3 regions of the Streptomyces sp. NPDC090106 genome follow, and region 1 is predicted to be linked to each of the others. Evidence: riboswitches for the same ligand, from Rfam matches in the RefSeq annotation. Region 1 holds a riboswitch; each other region holds the start of a gene.
The links. Region 1 has a riboswitch for cyclic di-AMP ahead of ACIPSE_RS41075 (M23 family metallopeptidase). Riboswitches for the same ligand answer to the same signal wherever they lie in the genome.

Region 1 (4,339 bases):
GGCGGGAAACGGAGTCGGTGCGTCCCTGCCGAGCGCTCGTTGTGCAGGGCCGTGACCGACCGGGCCCGCTCACTGTCGCCGCGCGCCACGGCGTCGACGATCGCGCCGTGCTCGGCCCAGGACTCCACCGGGTCGGCGGGGGCGTCCACGGCGTACATCCAGGAGATCTTGTGCCGCAGCTGGGTCAGCATCGAGGTCAGGGCGGGGCTGCCGGAGGCCTGGGCGAGCGTCTCGTGGAACCAGCCGCCCAGCGAGCGCAGATCGTCGCTGTTGCCCCTCCTGGCCCGCTCCTGACCCAGTCTGACCAGGCCGCGCAGGACCTTCAGATGGGCTTCGGTGCGGCGCTGGGCGGCCCGCGCGGCACCCAGCGGTTCGAGGAGCTGGCGCATCTCCAGGAGGTCGGCGGCCTCCAGCTCGGTCGGTTCGGCGACGCACGCGCCCGCGTGCCTGCGCGTCACGACGAACCCCTCGGCCTCCAGGGTCCGCAGGGCCTCCCGCACGGGGACACGGGAGACGCCGTAGCGGCGGGCGAGGAGTTCCTCGGTGAGCCGGCTGCCGCGCTCGTGGACCCCGGCGACGATGTCGTCCCGGATCGCGGTGCATACCGAGTGCGCCGGAATACGCATGACCGACCTCCGCCTTAATCCCCGTGAAACGTCGATGATTGACGTGTGTTCAGTGACTCTATGGCAATGAGCGGGAATTTCCGACGGGGGGCCGGAATCCATGGATATTTTTTGGACACCGGGGTGACGAAAACGACGAAACCCCGGCTCGGTGGAGCCGGGGTTCCGTGCGGTCGGGCAGCGCTTTCTCAGACGTTCACGCCGTGCGAGCGCAGGTAGGAGACGGGGTCGATGTCCGAGCCGTACTCGGCGGTCGTCCGGGCCTCGAAGTGCAGGTGCGGTCCGGTGACGTTGCCGGTCGCGCCGGACAGGCCGATCTGCTGGCCAGGAGTGACCGTCTGGCCGACCGAGACACCGATGGACGACAGATGCCCGTACTGGGTGTACGTGCCGTCGTTCATCCTGATCACGATGTTGTTGCCGTACGACCCGCCCCAGCCGGCCTCGACGACCGTGCCGGAGCCGACCGCGCGCACGGAGGTGCCGCTGGCCGCGTGGAAGTCGACGCCGGTGTGGCTGCCGGAGGACCAGACGGCGCCGCCCGCCTTGTAGCCGGTCGAGATGTACGAGCCGGCGATCGGGGCGACGAAGGAGTTCAGGCGCTTGCGCTCGGCCGCGCGCGCGGCGCGCTCCTTGGCCTCGCGCTCCTTCTTGGCCGCGGCGGCGGCCTTCTTCCGCGCCTCGGCGGCGGCCTGGGCGCGGGCGGCCTGCTCGGCCTTCTCCTCGGCGGCCTGCTTCTGGGCGGCGGCCTGGGCGCCTATCTGGTCGGCGACGTCGTCGCCGATGCTGACGACCGGGATGATGCCGGTCTGCTCGACCGCGGGCTCCGCGGCGAGGGCCGGGGCGGCGAGGGTGCCGATGACGCCGGTGGTGGCGAGAGCCGCGACACCCGCCGCGCGAACGGTGGTGCGCTGCATCCGGCTCGGGGCACGGTGCTTCCCGGTGGGGCGCGTGAACGCCATGTAAGGGCTGGTCCTTTCCTTCCCTCTCGCCTACCGGGTTAGCTGACGGGTTCGGAGCAGGAAGGTCTCCTACGGACCCCCTCGCGGCTCGCGCGGGCGTCCGATTCACCCCAGGGACTGCGTGGGTCCCCGGCTCCCCTGGCTCGCGCCGTACGGGGACTCGGCGATGACTGTCCGGTGCCGCGGGCGCGGCGCACTGCTCTGACGGACAGCCCGGAAGACGCTAAGCGGGGCGACTTTCGATCCTCAAACGGATCAGGCCGTTTGTCATTCATCCCACAGGGCAAACAGGCGACGGACGTTCAATTCGGACATTTCCAAGGACGGCAAGGAGAGAGGGGCCCTGGTGACCGTCGCGTCACCAGAGCCCCTCCACGCGCGCGTGCCGGTGCGGTGCTACTCCGCCGGCACGACCTTGACCGCGCCGATGCCGAGGGCTTCGACGGGCTCCTTGATGGCCGCCGCGTCGCCGACGAGGATCGTCACGAGACGGTCCACCGGGAACGCGTTGACGGCCGCCGCGGTGGCCTCCACGGTGCCGGTCGCGGCGAGCTGGCGGTACAGGGTGGCCTGGTAGTCGTCGGGCAGGTACTGCTCGACCTGGTCGGCCAGGGTGCTCGCCACGGCCGCCGCCGTCTCGTACTTCAGCGGGGCCACGCCGACGAGGTTCTGCACGGCGACGTCCCGCTCGGCGTCGGTCAGCCCCTCGGCGGCCAGCGTGCGCAGGACCTTCCACAGGTCGTCCAGGGCCGGACCCGTGTTCGGGGTGTCGACGGAGCCGCTGATGGCGAGCATCGCGGCGCCGCTGCCGTCGGGCGCGGAGCGCAGCACCTGGCCGAACGACCGCACGCCGTAGGTGTAGCCCTTCTCCTCGCGCAGGACGCGGTCCAGACGGGAGGTGAGGGTGCCGCCGAGGCAGTACGTGCCGAGGACCTGCGCGGCCCACACGCGATCGTGCCGGTCGGCGCCGATACGGCCGATCAGCACCTGCGTCTGGACGGCGCCGGGCCGGTCCACGATCACGACGCGGCCGGTGTCGTCGGCGGTGACCGGCGGGACCGGGCGGAGCTCGGCGCTGGAGCCCGTCCAGGCGCCCAGGGTGTCGCCGAGCAGCGCGTCGAGGTCGATGCCGGTGAGGTCGCCGACGACCACGGCGGTCGCCGTCGCGGGGCGTACGTGGCGCTCGTAGAAGGCGCGGACCGCGGCGGCGTCGATCTTCTCGACGGTGTCCTCGGTGCCCTGGCGGGGGCGGGACATGCGCGCGGTCGCCGGGAACAGCTCCCGGGAGAGCTCCTTGGCGGCCCGCCGGGACGGGTTCGCCGTCTCGTGCGGGATCTCGTCGAGGCGGTTGCGGACCAGCCGCTCGATCTCGCCGTCGGCGAACGCGGGCGCGCGCAGGGCGTCGGCGAGCAGACCGAGCGCCTTGGCTAGGCGGGAGGCGGGGACCTCCAGACTGAGGCGGACGCCGGAGTGGTCGGCGTGCGCGTCGAGCGTGGCGCCGCAGCGCTCCAGCTCGGCGGCGAACTCCTCGGCGGAGTGCTTGTCGGTGCCCTCGGAGAAGGCCCGCGCCATGATCGTGGCGACACCGTCGAAGCCGGCCGGTTCGGCGTCCAGGGGCGCGTCGAGGAGCACCTCGACGGCGACGACCTGCTGGCCGGGGCGGTGGCAGCGCAGCAGGGTCAGGCCGTTGCCGAGCGCGCCGCGCTCGGGCGCCGGGAACGCCCACACCTTGGGCTCGCCCGCCTGGGGCCGGGGGTGGAACTCCATCGCGGCGAGCTCGGTCACTTGGCCGCCTCCTCGTTGTCGTCGCCGGCTTCGACCGTGGCCTCGGCCGCGGGGTCTTCGGGGGGATCGGCGTCCTCGGAGGTCTGTCCGGGGACCGGCTCGTAGACGAGCACCGCGCGGTTGTCGGGACGCAGGCGGGCCGCCGCGACCTCCTGGACCTCCTGCGCGGTGACGTCCAGGACGCGGTTCACGGCCGTCAGGGCGAGCTGCGGGTCGCCGAACAGGACGGCGTAGCGGCACAGTTCGTCGGCGCGGCCCGCCACGGTGCCGAGCCGGTCCAGCCACTCGCGCTCCAACTGGGCCTGGGCGCGCTCCATTTCCTCGGCCGTGGGGCCCTGCTCGGCGAACCGGGCGAGCTCCTCGTCGATGGCGGCCTCGATGACCGGCACCTCGACGTCACCGGACGTCTTGACGTCCAGCCAGCCCAGCGACGGCGCCCCGGCGAGCCGCAGCAGGCCGAAGCCGGCCGCCACCGCCGTACGGTCGCGCCGCACCAGCCGGTTGTAGAGCCGCGAGGACTCGCCGCCGCCGAGGACGGTGAGCGCCAGGTCGGTGGCGTCGGCCTCGCGCGTGCCGTCGTGCGGGAGCCGGTAGGCGGCCATCAACGCGCGCGCGGGGACCTCCTCTTCGACGACCTCCCGCAGCTGCGCGCCCATCACGTCGGGCAGCGAGCCGTCGCGCGGGGCGGGCTTGCCGTCGTGCGACGGGATGGAGCCGAAGTACTTCTCGACCCAGGCGAGCGTCTGCTCGGGGTCGATGTCGCCGACCACGGACAGCACCGCGTTGTTGGGCGCGTAGTAGGTGCGGAAGAACGCGCGCGCGTCCTCCAGCGTCGCCGCGTCCAGGTCGGCCATGGAGCCGATCGGCGTGTGGTGGTAGGGGTGGCCCTCCGGGTAGGCGAGGGCGGTCAGCTTCTCGAAGGCGGTGCCGTACGGGACGTTGTCGTACCGCTGGCGGCGCTCGTTC
Region 2 (4,339 bases), on a different contig from region 1:
AACCAGGGCACGGAGGACCTGGAGCTGCTGCGCGCCGACTCGGCCACCTGGACCCTGCCCGAGCGCGACCAGTGGCGGCTCTCCCAGCTGCACGGCCGCTGGGCCGCCGAGTCCCGGCTCACCCGCACCCCCCTCACCTACGGTGAGAAGGTCATCGGCAGCCGCCGCGGCCACACCGGCCACCCGCACCTGCCCTGGGTCGCCCTCGACACGGACGCCACCGAGGAGCACGGCGAGGTCTACGGCGTCGCCCTCGGCTGGTCCGGCTCCTGGCGGATCGCCGTCGCCCAGCTCCCGGACGCGCGCGTGCAGATCACCGGCGGCGCCGGCCACGACGAGTCGGGGCTGCTGCTCCTCGCGCCGGGCCGGTCCTTCGTGACACCCCTCTTCGCCGGACTGTGGAGCGACGGCGGCCACGGCGGCGCCAGCCGCACCTGGCACGCCTACCAGCGCGACCACGTCATCCCGCAGGCCGATCAGGACCGGCCCGTCCTGTTCAACTCCTGGGAGGCGACCACCTTCGACATCTCCGAGGAGCAGCAGGCGGCCCTCGCCCGGCGGGCCGCCGACATGGGCGTCGAACTGTTCGTGGTCGACGACGGCTGGTTCGGCGCCCGCACCAGCGACCGTGCCGGGCTCGGCGACTGGACGCCCAACCCCGAGCGCTTCCCGCACGGCCTGAAGCCCCTCGCCGACTCCGTGCACGACCTCGGGATGCAGTTCGGCATCTGGGTCGAGCCCGAGATGGTCAACGCCGACAGCGACCTCTACCGCGCGCACCCCGACTGGGTGCAGTACCAGGACGGTCGAAAGCGGACGGAACTTCGCAATCAGCTCGTACTGAACCTCGCGCGGGAGGACGTCCAGGAGTACCTCTGGCAGCGGCTCGACACCCTGCTCTCCAGCGCCCCGATCGACTACGTCAAGTGGGACTTCAACCGCAGCTTCACCGACGCGGGCTGGCCCGGTGACCCCTACCCGCAGCGGCTGTGGGTCGATCACGTGCACGCCTTCTACGCCCTGTTGGACCGACTGCGCGCCGCCCACCCCGGCGTGGCCTTCGAGTCCTGCTCGGGCGGCGGCGGCCGGATCGACCTCGGGGTGATGAGCCGCACCGACCAGGTGTGGACCTCCGACAACACCGACCCGCTCGACCGGCTCACGATCCAGCACGGCTTCAGCCAGATCCACCCCGCGCGCGTGATGGCCGCCTGGGTCACCGACAGCCCCAACCACCAGCTCAACGACCGCGTCAGCTCGCTGCGGTTCCGGTTCGTGAGCGCCATGGCGGGCGTGCTCGGCGTGGGCGGCGACCTGTCGAAGTGGAGCGAGGCCGAGCTCGCCGAGGCCCGGGAATGGGTCGATCTCTACAAGGAGATCCGCCCCCTGGTGCAGCGCGGCGACCTCTACCGCCTCCGGGCTCCCCAGGGCGGTCTGAGCGCCGTCCAGTACGTCCTCGGTGACGAGACCGTCGTGCTCGCCTGCCTCCAGGCGCAGAGCTACGGCGAGACCGTGCCGGCGCTGCGGCTGCGCGGCCTCGACCCGACAGCCGCATATGAATGCCGCGAAACGGGCGAAGTCCACCGCGGGGGCGTCCTGCTGCACCACGGACTGCGCACCGGGCTGCGCGGCGATCTGGATGCGACGGTTCTCCGGCTACGTCGTATCTGATCCATCTGTCCGAATTGCAGCCTTCCTCATCGTTCATTCCAACTCGCTCTGGAATAAAGGGAGCTGTGAAATCGGCACGTGAGCAGCGTCATATCCGTGACGGTGAGTCGCCCGTCATGTTCACGTAATTCAGCTGTGTTCGCAGCGTGTTCGCGGTGTTCGGGCGGTGTCGAATATACGGAGGGTGACCGGGAAATTCACAGGTGATCAAGGGGAATCCATTCCGCCGGGAAACCCTCACTTGTCCCTTTGCGTCTCTCTCGCTTACGTTCGCCACCGATCCGGTCGGAACGCCTAATCCTGCCGCCGCCCGGACCCCGCGCACACCCACCCGTGCCCGGCAGGAGCGGGGGACCCACAGGTAGAAACGCCTGTCCCGGTCTCCGGAACAGGCTTGGGGTAAAGCCGCACACGCTGCGGCCGGACATCTCCAGTCCGCACCCGACAGCTCACCTCGTAGGCGCCGGAGAGGAATTCGTCATGCCCGCCAAGGGTAAGCACCGCCGTCCGAAGTCCCAGCGCCTCACCCGCTCGATCGCCGTGGCCGGAACCGGCGGGGCCGCTCTCGCCCTGCCGTTGATGGGCGCGTCCGGTGCCCACGCCGCCACTTCGCAGTCCGTTTCGGAAAAGCCCGTTCAGAGTCTTCCGGTCGCCCAGAAGACGGCCACCGCGAAGAAGAGCGCCGCGAACTCCACGAGTGCCGCGAACTCGGCGAGCACCGCGAACACCTCGACCGTGCACACCTATTCGGTGCGGTCCGGCGACTACCTCTCGAAGATCGCCGAGGAGCAGAACGTCAGCGGTGGCTGGCAGAAACTCTACTCGGACAACCGTGAGGCCGTCGGCTCCGACCCGTCGCTGATCCACCCCGGCCTGAAGCTCTCCATCGGCAAGAAGGCCACCGCGCGCACGGAGTCGTCGTCGGGCTCGGCGAAGTCCTCCGGCGGCAACGCGTCGACGAGCGCGAAGGAATCCTCCTCGTCGTCGTCTTCGTCGTCGTCTTCGTCCTCCTCCTCGTCCGGCGGCACGGCGAGCCAGAGCAGCGAGTCGTCCGGGAGCACCACCTCGTCGAGCGGCTTCGTCCTGCCCGTCTCCGGCGCGACCGTCGGCACCGCCTACCACACGGCGGGCAGCATGTGGTCCAGCGGCTACCACACGGGCGTCGACTTCGTCGTCCCGACCGGCACCACCCTGAAGGCCGTCGGCGCGGGCACGGTCGTCTCCGCCGGATGGGGCGGCGCGTACGGCAACCAGGTCGTCATCAAGCTGGCCGACGGCTACTACGCCCAGTACGCCCACCTCTCCTCCCTCTCCGTCTCCGCGGGCCAGAGCGTCACCGCGGGCCAGCAGGTCGGCCTCTCCGGCGCGACCGGCAACGTGACCGGGCCCCACCTCCACTTCGAGATCCGCACCACGCCGGACTACGGCTCGGACGTGGACCCGGTCGCCTACCTCCGCGCGAAGGGCGTCGCCGTCGGCTGACGGCTCCCGTCGGCGCCTCCCTCGGACCCCGGTCCCCCGGACGCCTCCCCCCTGTGCCACCGAAGGCCGGACCCAGATCCCCGGGTCCGGCCTTCGGTGTCCGTCGGCGCGGGTGCTCCTCGTCAAAGGAGCCACTCGTCAAAGGCGCCGCTCCTCAAGGGCGTTCCCCGGCACGGGCGTTGCTCGTTCATGATCGCTCGATTGCGGTCTTGTGGCGCGGGGGTCCAAGGCGTCGACAGGGGCGGGAGGGTGGGGCGAGAGTGAGGGCGACATCGGGGGGCAAGCGCTTTCCCCGGTGGTGTCGCCCCTCTCGCAAAGGAGCACCCGTGCACACCCGTTCGCGCCGTCGAAGAACCGTCGCCATAGCCGCGACGGCCCTGCTGGCCGGGCTGTTCTCCGCGCCCGCCGGGCATGCCGCGCAGGAGGACCGGCCCCGGCGGACCGTGGAGGACCTCGACCGCGGCCTGGTCGCCGTGCCGTCCGGTGACGGCCGTTTCCTCAGCTGGCGTCTGCTCGGCACCGAGTACGCCCGGTACGGCGACGCCATCGCCTTCAACGTGTACAAGAACGGCCGACGCCTCAACCGCGCCCCCGTCACCCGGTCCACGACCTACCAGGACGACACGCCCGGCGCCGGCACCTACACCGTGCGCGCCGTCGTCAACGGCAAGGAGAGCGGGCCCGGTTCGGCCGCGCTGGACTTCGCGCAGGGGTACGCCGAGATCCCGCTCGCCGCCGCCGACGGCTACACCGTGCAGCACGCCTGGCCCGGCGATCTCGACGGCGACGGACGGTACGAACTCGTCGTGAGCCGCCTGTCCGGGACCCGAGACAGGCCCGACCTGCTGGAGGCGTACACGCTGACCGGCCGGCGGCTGTGGCGCGTCGACCAGGGGCCCGGCTCGTACACGCAGGTGGGCGGGAACGGCGCCAACGACCCGGCGCCCGCGGCGATCAGCGGCTCCACGGCCATCGGCGGCTACCGCAACGACGACAACGTCACCGTGTTCGACCTGGACGGCGACGGCCGGGCCGAGGTGCTCACGCACACGGCCGCCGGGACCACCTTCGCGGACGGCTCGCAGGTCACCGCAGACTCGCCCGCCGACCAGTTCGTGTCCGTCGTCGACGGGGCGACCGGCGTGGAACGCGCCCGGCAGCCCGTACCCGACGACTTCGTCGCCGA
Region 3 (4,339 bases), on a different contig from region 1:
CCGGTGACCGTATGTGACCGTGATCCCCGCGTGGCGCGGTCAACTTCACGCAAGGTGATGATCGAAGTGATGGTTCCGGGACATAGGTGGGCGGTCGGGTGCTATGGGGCGCATATATGCAAGACGGCCGCGAGCCGGTGCGGGCGAGGAGCGGGGCGCGAAGGGGACGGGAGCGGGACGCGGGGGGAGTGGAGGCGGGTGGGGCGGTGTAGTGCGGCTCCAGGGCCTCTGATTAGGCTCCGGCCTCATGGACGTACTCATCCATCTCTTCGTCGGTCTGCACATCATCGGCATCGCCTCGCTGCTGGGCGGCTTCCTCACCCAGATGAAGGCGATGGGCGCGGGCACCGCCCGCTTCGTCCCGGCGATGCTGCACGGCGCGCTGACCATGCTGGTCACCGGCGTCATCCTGGTCGGCCTCAACCAGGCGGACGACCAGCACGTCAACAACATCAAGATCGGCGTGAAGCTGGCCCTGCTGATCGTGATCCTCGGCCTCGTCTACGTGAAGCGCGACGACGAGCGGGTGGACAAGAAGCTGTTCGGCCTGGTCGGGCTGCTGACCATGGCGGACGTGTTCATCGCCGTCCTGTGGACCTGAGGGCGGCGATCCCCGTCCGGGCCGTCAGCGCGGCTCCCGCGCCCACGGCCAGCCACACGGCCACGGCGATCCACAGCAGCACCTGGCCCAGCGTCCTGAGCCAGGACACCTCCAGCGCGGCGGCGACCGACAGGGTCGCCGCCGCCGTCATGCCCATGGGGAACACGGTCGCCCAGCGCCGCACGTCGTAGCCCGGGCGGGGGCGGGCGAACTCGGCGGCCAGCAGCACGGCGTACCAGGTCAGGTCCAGGACGAGCAGGGCGACGGTGACCGTGCGCAGGGCGTCGCCGTCGTCGCGGTTCCACAGGTACAGGCTCGCGCTGTCCGCCGAGATCAGCTTCGAGCCGGCGAGCGCCGAGATGGCGAGCGCCCCGCCGGCCACCCAGTGGTCACCGGCGCCCCGGGTCACCTGGCCCAGGTCGAAGCGGGTGAAGGCGAGGCCGTAGAAGACCAGCCCGAGCCAGAACAGGACGAGCGCCGCGTGCGCGAGCCACGCCGTGGACAGGGCCGCGGCCAGCGTGGCGCCGAGCACGGCCAGGCCCTGGGTCGCGACGCAGACCAGGAACACCGCGCCCGGCATCCTCCGCTTCCAGTGCCTCATGACGAGCACGAGCAGCACTGGCCACAGTGCCGTCGCGAGCGCGAGCAGCGCCTCGGCCAGGGTCTGCCGTCCGAGCGCCGAGACACGGGTGCCCAGCACGCTCGTCGCCGCCACCGCGGTCAGCGCGCCCGGGGTCCTGGCCTCCTCCAGCCACCGGTCCCGCTGGGTCGCCAGGCGCGCCAGGAAGTCCGCGGCCAGCCCCACCCAGGCGAGCACGGCCAGCACGAGCATGATCCGGGACAGCGTCTCGTACCCCGTCAGATGCAGCCCGACCGAGACGATGCCGGTCGCCATGACGGCGGAACCGGCGGCGGGCGGCCGGGTGGACCACCACGCGCCGAGCGGGGAGTCGGCGGCGGGGGCGTGGGATGCGGGGCGGCCGGGCATGGGCCGATGCTAAGGAGCGCGTCGCGCGGTGCGAGCGGGGCACGCGCGCGTGCGGGGAGGAATTCGCGCGGGTGCGGGACAACGAGAGGGGCGCGTGAGACCGGCTCACGCGCCCCTTCGGTCGTGCCGTGCGGTCAGGCCGGGCGCACCACGCTGTGGATCGCCGACTCGCCGTCGTAGTAGATGGACTCCTCGCGGACGTACGCCCCCGGCTTCGGCGCGTGGATCATCATCCCGTTGCCGATGTAGATGCCGACGTGGGTGACGTCGTCGTAGAAGAAGACCAGGTCGCCGGGCTGGGCGTTGGCCAGGGAGACCGTGGTGCCCGCGTTGACCTGGTCGTAGGTGGTGCGCGGCAGGGAGATGCCGGCGGCGTTCCAGGCGGCCTGGGTCAGGCCGGAGCAGTCGTAGGAGTCGGGCCCCGTGGCACCCCACACGTACGGCTTGCCGACCTGGGCGCGGGCGAAGGCCAGGGCCTTGTCGGCCTTCGTGGAGTACGAGGAGTCCGTGGCGGTCGACGACGAGCTGCTCGCCGCCTCCTCGGCCGCCTCCGCCGCGGCCTTCTGCTCGGCCAGCTCGGCGGCCTTGCGGGCGGCCTCCTCCTGCTTGCGCTTCTCGATCGCGGCGAGGCGCGCCTTCTCCTCGGCGTTCAGCTGCGACAGCAGCTCGCGCGCGTCGGAGAGCTTCTTCTGGACGGTCGCCTTGGCGGTCTTGAGGTCGCCCTGCGTATCGGTGAGCGTCTGGAGGCTCTCGGTGGCCTCCTGGCGCTTCTTCATCGTCGCGGACTGCTCGGTGATGTAGTCGTCGACCGCCGTCTTCTGGCGGGACGTCATACGGCCCATCAGCTGGGTCTGGTCGAAGTAGTCCTGCGGGGTGTCCGCGAGCAGGAAGGTCGCCGTGTCGGGCGCGGAGGCGCCGGTGCGGTACTGGGCGGCGGCGAAGGAACCCAGTTCCTCACGGGCCTCGTTGAGCTTCTGGGTGCGCTGGGCGACGTCGTCGAGGAGGGTGTCGACCTGCTTGCGCTGCTTGGTCGTCTTCTCCTTGGCGGAGTTGTACTTCTCGGTCGCCGACTCCGCCTGGCGGTAGAGGTCGTCGACCTTCTTCTCGACCTCTTCGAGGCTCGGCCTGTCGTCGGTCGAGGGTGCTGCGGTGGCCGTCTGGGACAGCAGCGCCACGGAGGTGAGGGCGGCCGTGGCGAGAGCGGGCGTGCGTATGCCTGCTACGCGCGTTCCTGCGGGACGCGGCTTTGCGTGCGACGCCAAAGGAGGCGACTCCTTCCAATGTTCCGCCTACCGAGTTAGCTGTCGGGTTCGGGCGGGTGGTTCGGAAGGTGTGCCCTACGGCCGCTCCCCGGAGGGGAGTTGGGCCGATTCACCCCAGGTCGGTGTGGGTCCCCGGCTCCGGCTGCCTCCAGGAGGGGCGCACCGGACTAAGCGGAGGCCGCGCGGCCCGGCGACGTTCGCCGGTGGGGGTCGTACGGCCTGTGCGGCACGGTAGCCAACTGGTGTGGCCCCTGTGAAGGTTGATGTTCGATATGCCCGATACATTTTCGTGACCTTTGGTCAGTTCCGCGTTCGGGATGATCGATAAGGTAGTTTGTGTGGCGATTTGCGGGAAATGGGCTGGCGGCGGACATCTCCTCACGCGTTGGTGACTCTACGTAATCGCATGTAGCGGTGGCGTAAGAGTCCTCCGCCGAACTTCCCGGGGCGGCGGCGGGTTGTCAGTGGGGCGGCCTAGACTCGGAGAGCGATGAGCAGCCTCTTTGACGACAGCTTCCTGGCGGACCTCCAGGCCCCTCGCGGGCACACGGAGGAGCCCCCGCCGCCGCCCGAGGACGAGCACGTACCGGAGCCGGTTCCGGACGACCTGTTCGGCGGGAAGTTCGACGTGCCCCCGGACCGGGACGCCCACTACCGTGACGGCGCCCCGCGCCCCGTCCTCGACGCCGCCGCGCTCATCGAGGGGCTCAACGAGAACCAGCGGGCCGCCGTCGTGCACTCCGACACCCCGCTGCTCATCGTGGCCGGCGCCGGTTCCGGCAAGACCCGTGTGCTCACCCACCGCATCGCCTACCTGCTCGCCGAGCGGAACGTCCACCCGGGGCAGATCCTCGCGATCACCTTCACCAACAAGGCCGCGGGCGAGATGAAGGAGCGCGTCGAGCAGCTCGTCGGCCCGCGCGCGGGCGCGATGTGGGTGATGACCTTCCACAGCGCGTGCGTGCGCATCCTGCGCCGCGAGAGCAAGAAGCTCGGCTTCACCTCCTCCTTCTCGATCTACGACGCCGCCGACTCCAAGCGGCTCATGGCGCTCGTCTGCCGCGACCTGGACCTCGACCCCAAGCGGTTCCCGCCCAAGTCCTTCAGCGCCAAGATCAGCAACCTCAAGAACGAGCTGATCGACGAGGAGGACTTCGCCGCCCAGGCCACCGACGGCTTCGAGAAGACCCTCGCCCAGGCCTACGCCATGTACCAGTCGCGGCTGCGCGAGGCCAACGCCCTCGACTTCGACGACCTGATCATGACGACGGTCAACCTGCTGCGCGCCTTCCCGGACGTCGCCGAGCACTACCGCCGCCGCTTCCGTCATGTCCTCGTCGACGAGTACCAGGACACCAACCACGCCCAGTACGCCCTGGTCAGGGAACTCGTCGGCACCGGGGCGCACGACGAGGACGTCCCGCCGACCGAGTACGACCTCCCGCCCGCCGAGCTCTGCGTCGTCGGTGACGCCGACCAGTCGATCTA

Region 2: linked by a shared signal. The riboswitch ahead of ACIPSE_RS26180 (peptidoglycan DD-metalloendopeptidase family protein) and the one ahead of ACIPSE_RS41075 (M23 family metallopeptidase) in region 1 are both predicted to bind cyclic di-AMP.
Region 3: linked by a shared signal. The riboswitch ahead of ACIPSE_RS03495 (NlpC/P60 family protein) and the one ahead of ACIPSE_RS41075 (M23 family metallopeptidase) in region 1 are both predicted to bind cyclic di-AMP.

Annotation. Positions count from the first base shown of each region.
Region 1 covers NZ_JBIVDS010000018.1:42,960-47,298, forward strand. Annotated here, with positions in the region: gene ACIPSE_RS41070 (GntR family transcriptional regulator) at 1-626, opposite strand, end outside; gene ACIPSE_RS41075 (M23 family metallopeptidase) at 815-1,588, opposite strand; cyclic di-AMP (ydaO/yuaA leader) riboswitch at 1,601-1,764, opposite strand; gene ACIPSE_RS41080 (M16 family metallopeptidase) at 1,985-3,373, opposite strand; gene ACIPSE_RS41085 (M16 family metallopeptidase) at 3,370-4,339, opposite strand, start outside.
Region 2 covers NZ_JBIVDS010000008.1:244,559-248,897, forward strand. Annotated here, with positions in the region: gene ACIPSE_RS26175 (alpha-galactosidase) at 1-1,671, shown strand, start outside; cyclic di-AMP (ydaO/yuaA leader) riboswitch at 1,990-2,147, shown strand; gene ACIPSE_RS26180 (peptidoglycan DD-metalloendopeptidase family protein) at 2,152-3,153, shown strand; gene ACIPSE_RS26185 (hypothetical protein) at 3,480-4,339, shown strand, end outside.
Region 3 covers NZ_JBIVDS010000001.1:784,697-789,035, reverse strand. Annotated here, with positions in the region: gene ACIPSE_RS03505 (hypothetical protein) at 248-601, shown strand; gene ACIPSE_RS03500 (tellurite resistance/C4-dicarboxylate transporter family protein) at 579-1,589, opposite strand; gene ACIPSE_RS03495 (NlpC/P60 family protein) at 1,724-2,851, opposite strand; cyclic di-AMP (ydaO/yuaA leader) riboswitch at 2,859-3,021, opposite strand; gene pcrA (DNA helicase PcrA) at 3,342-4,339, shown strand, end outside.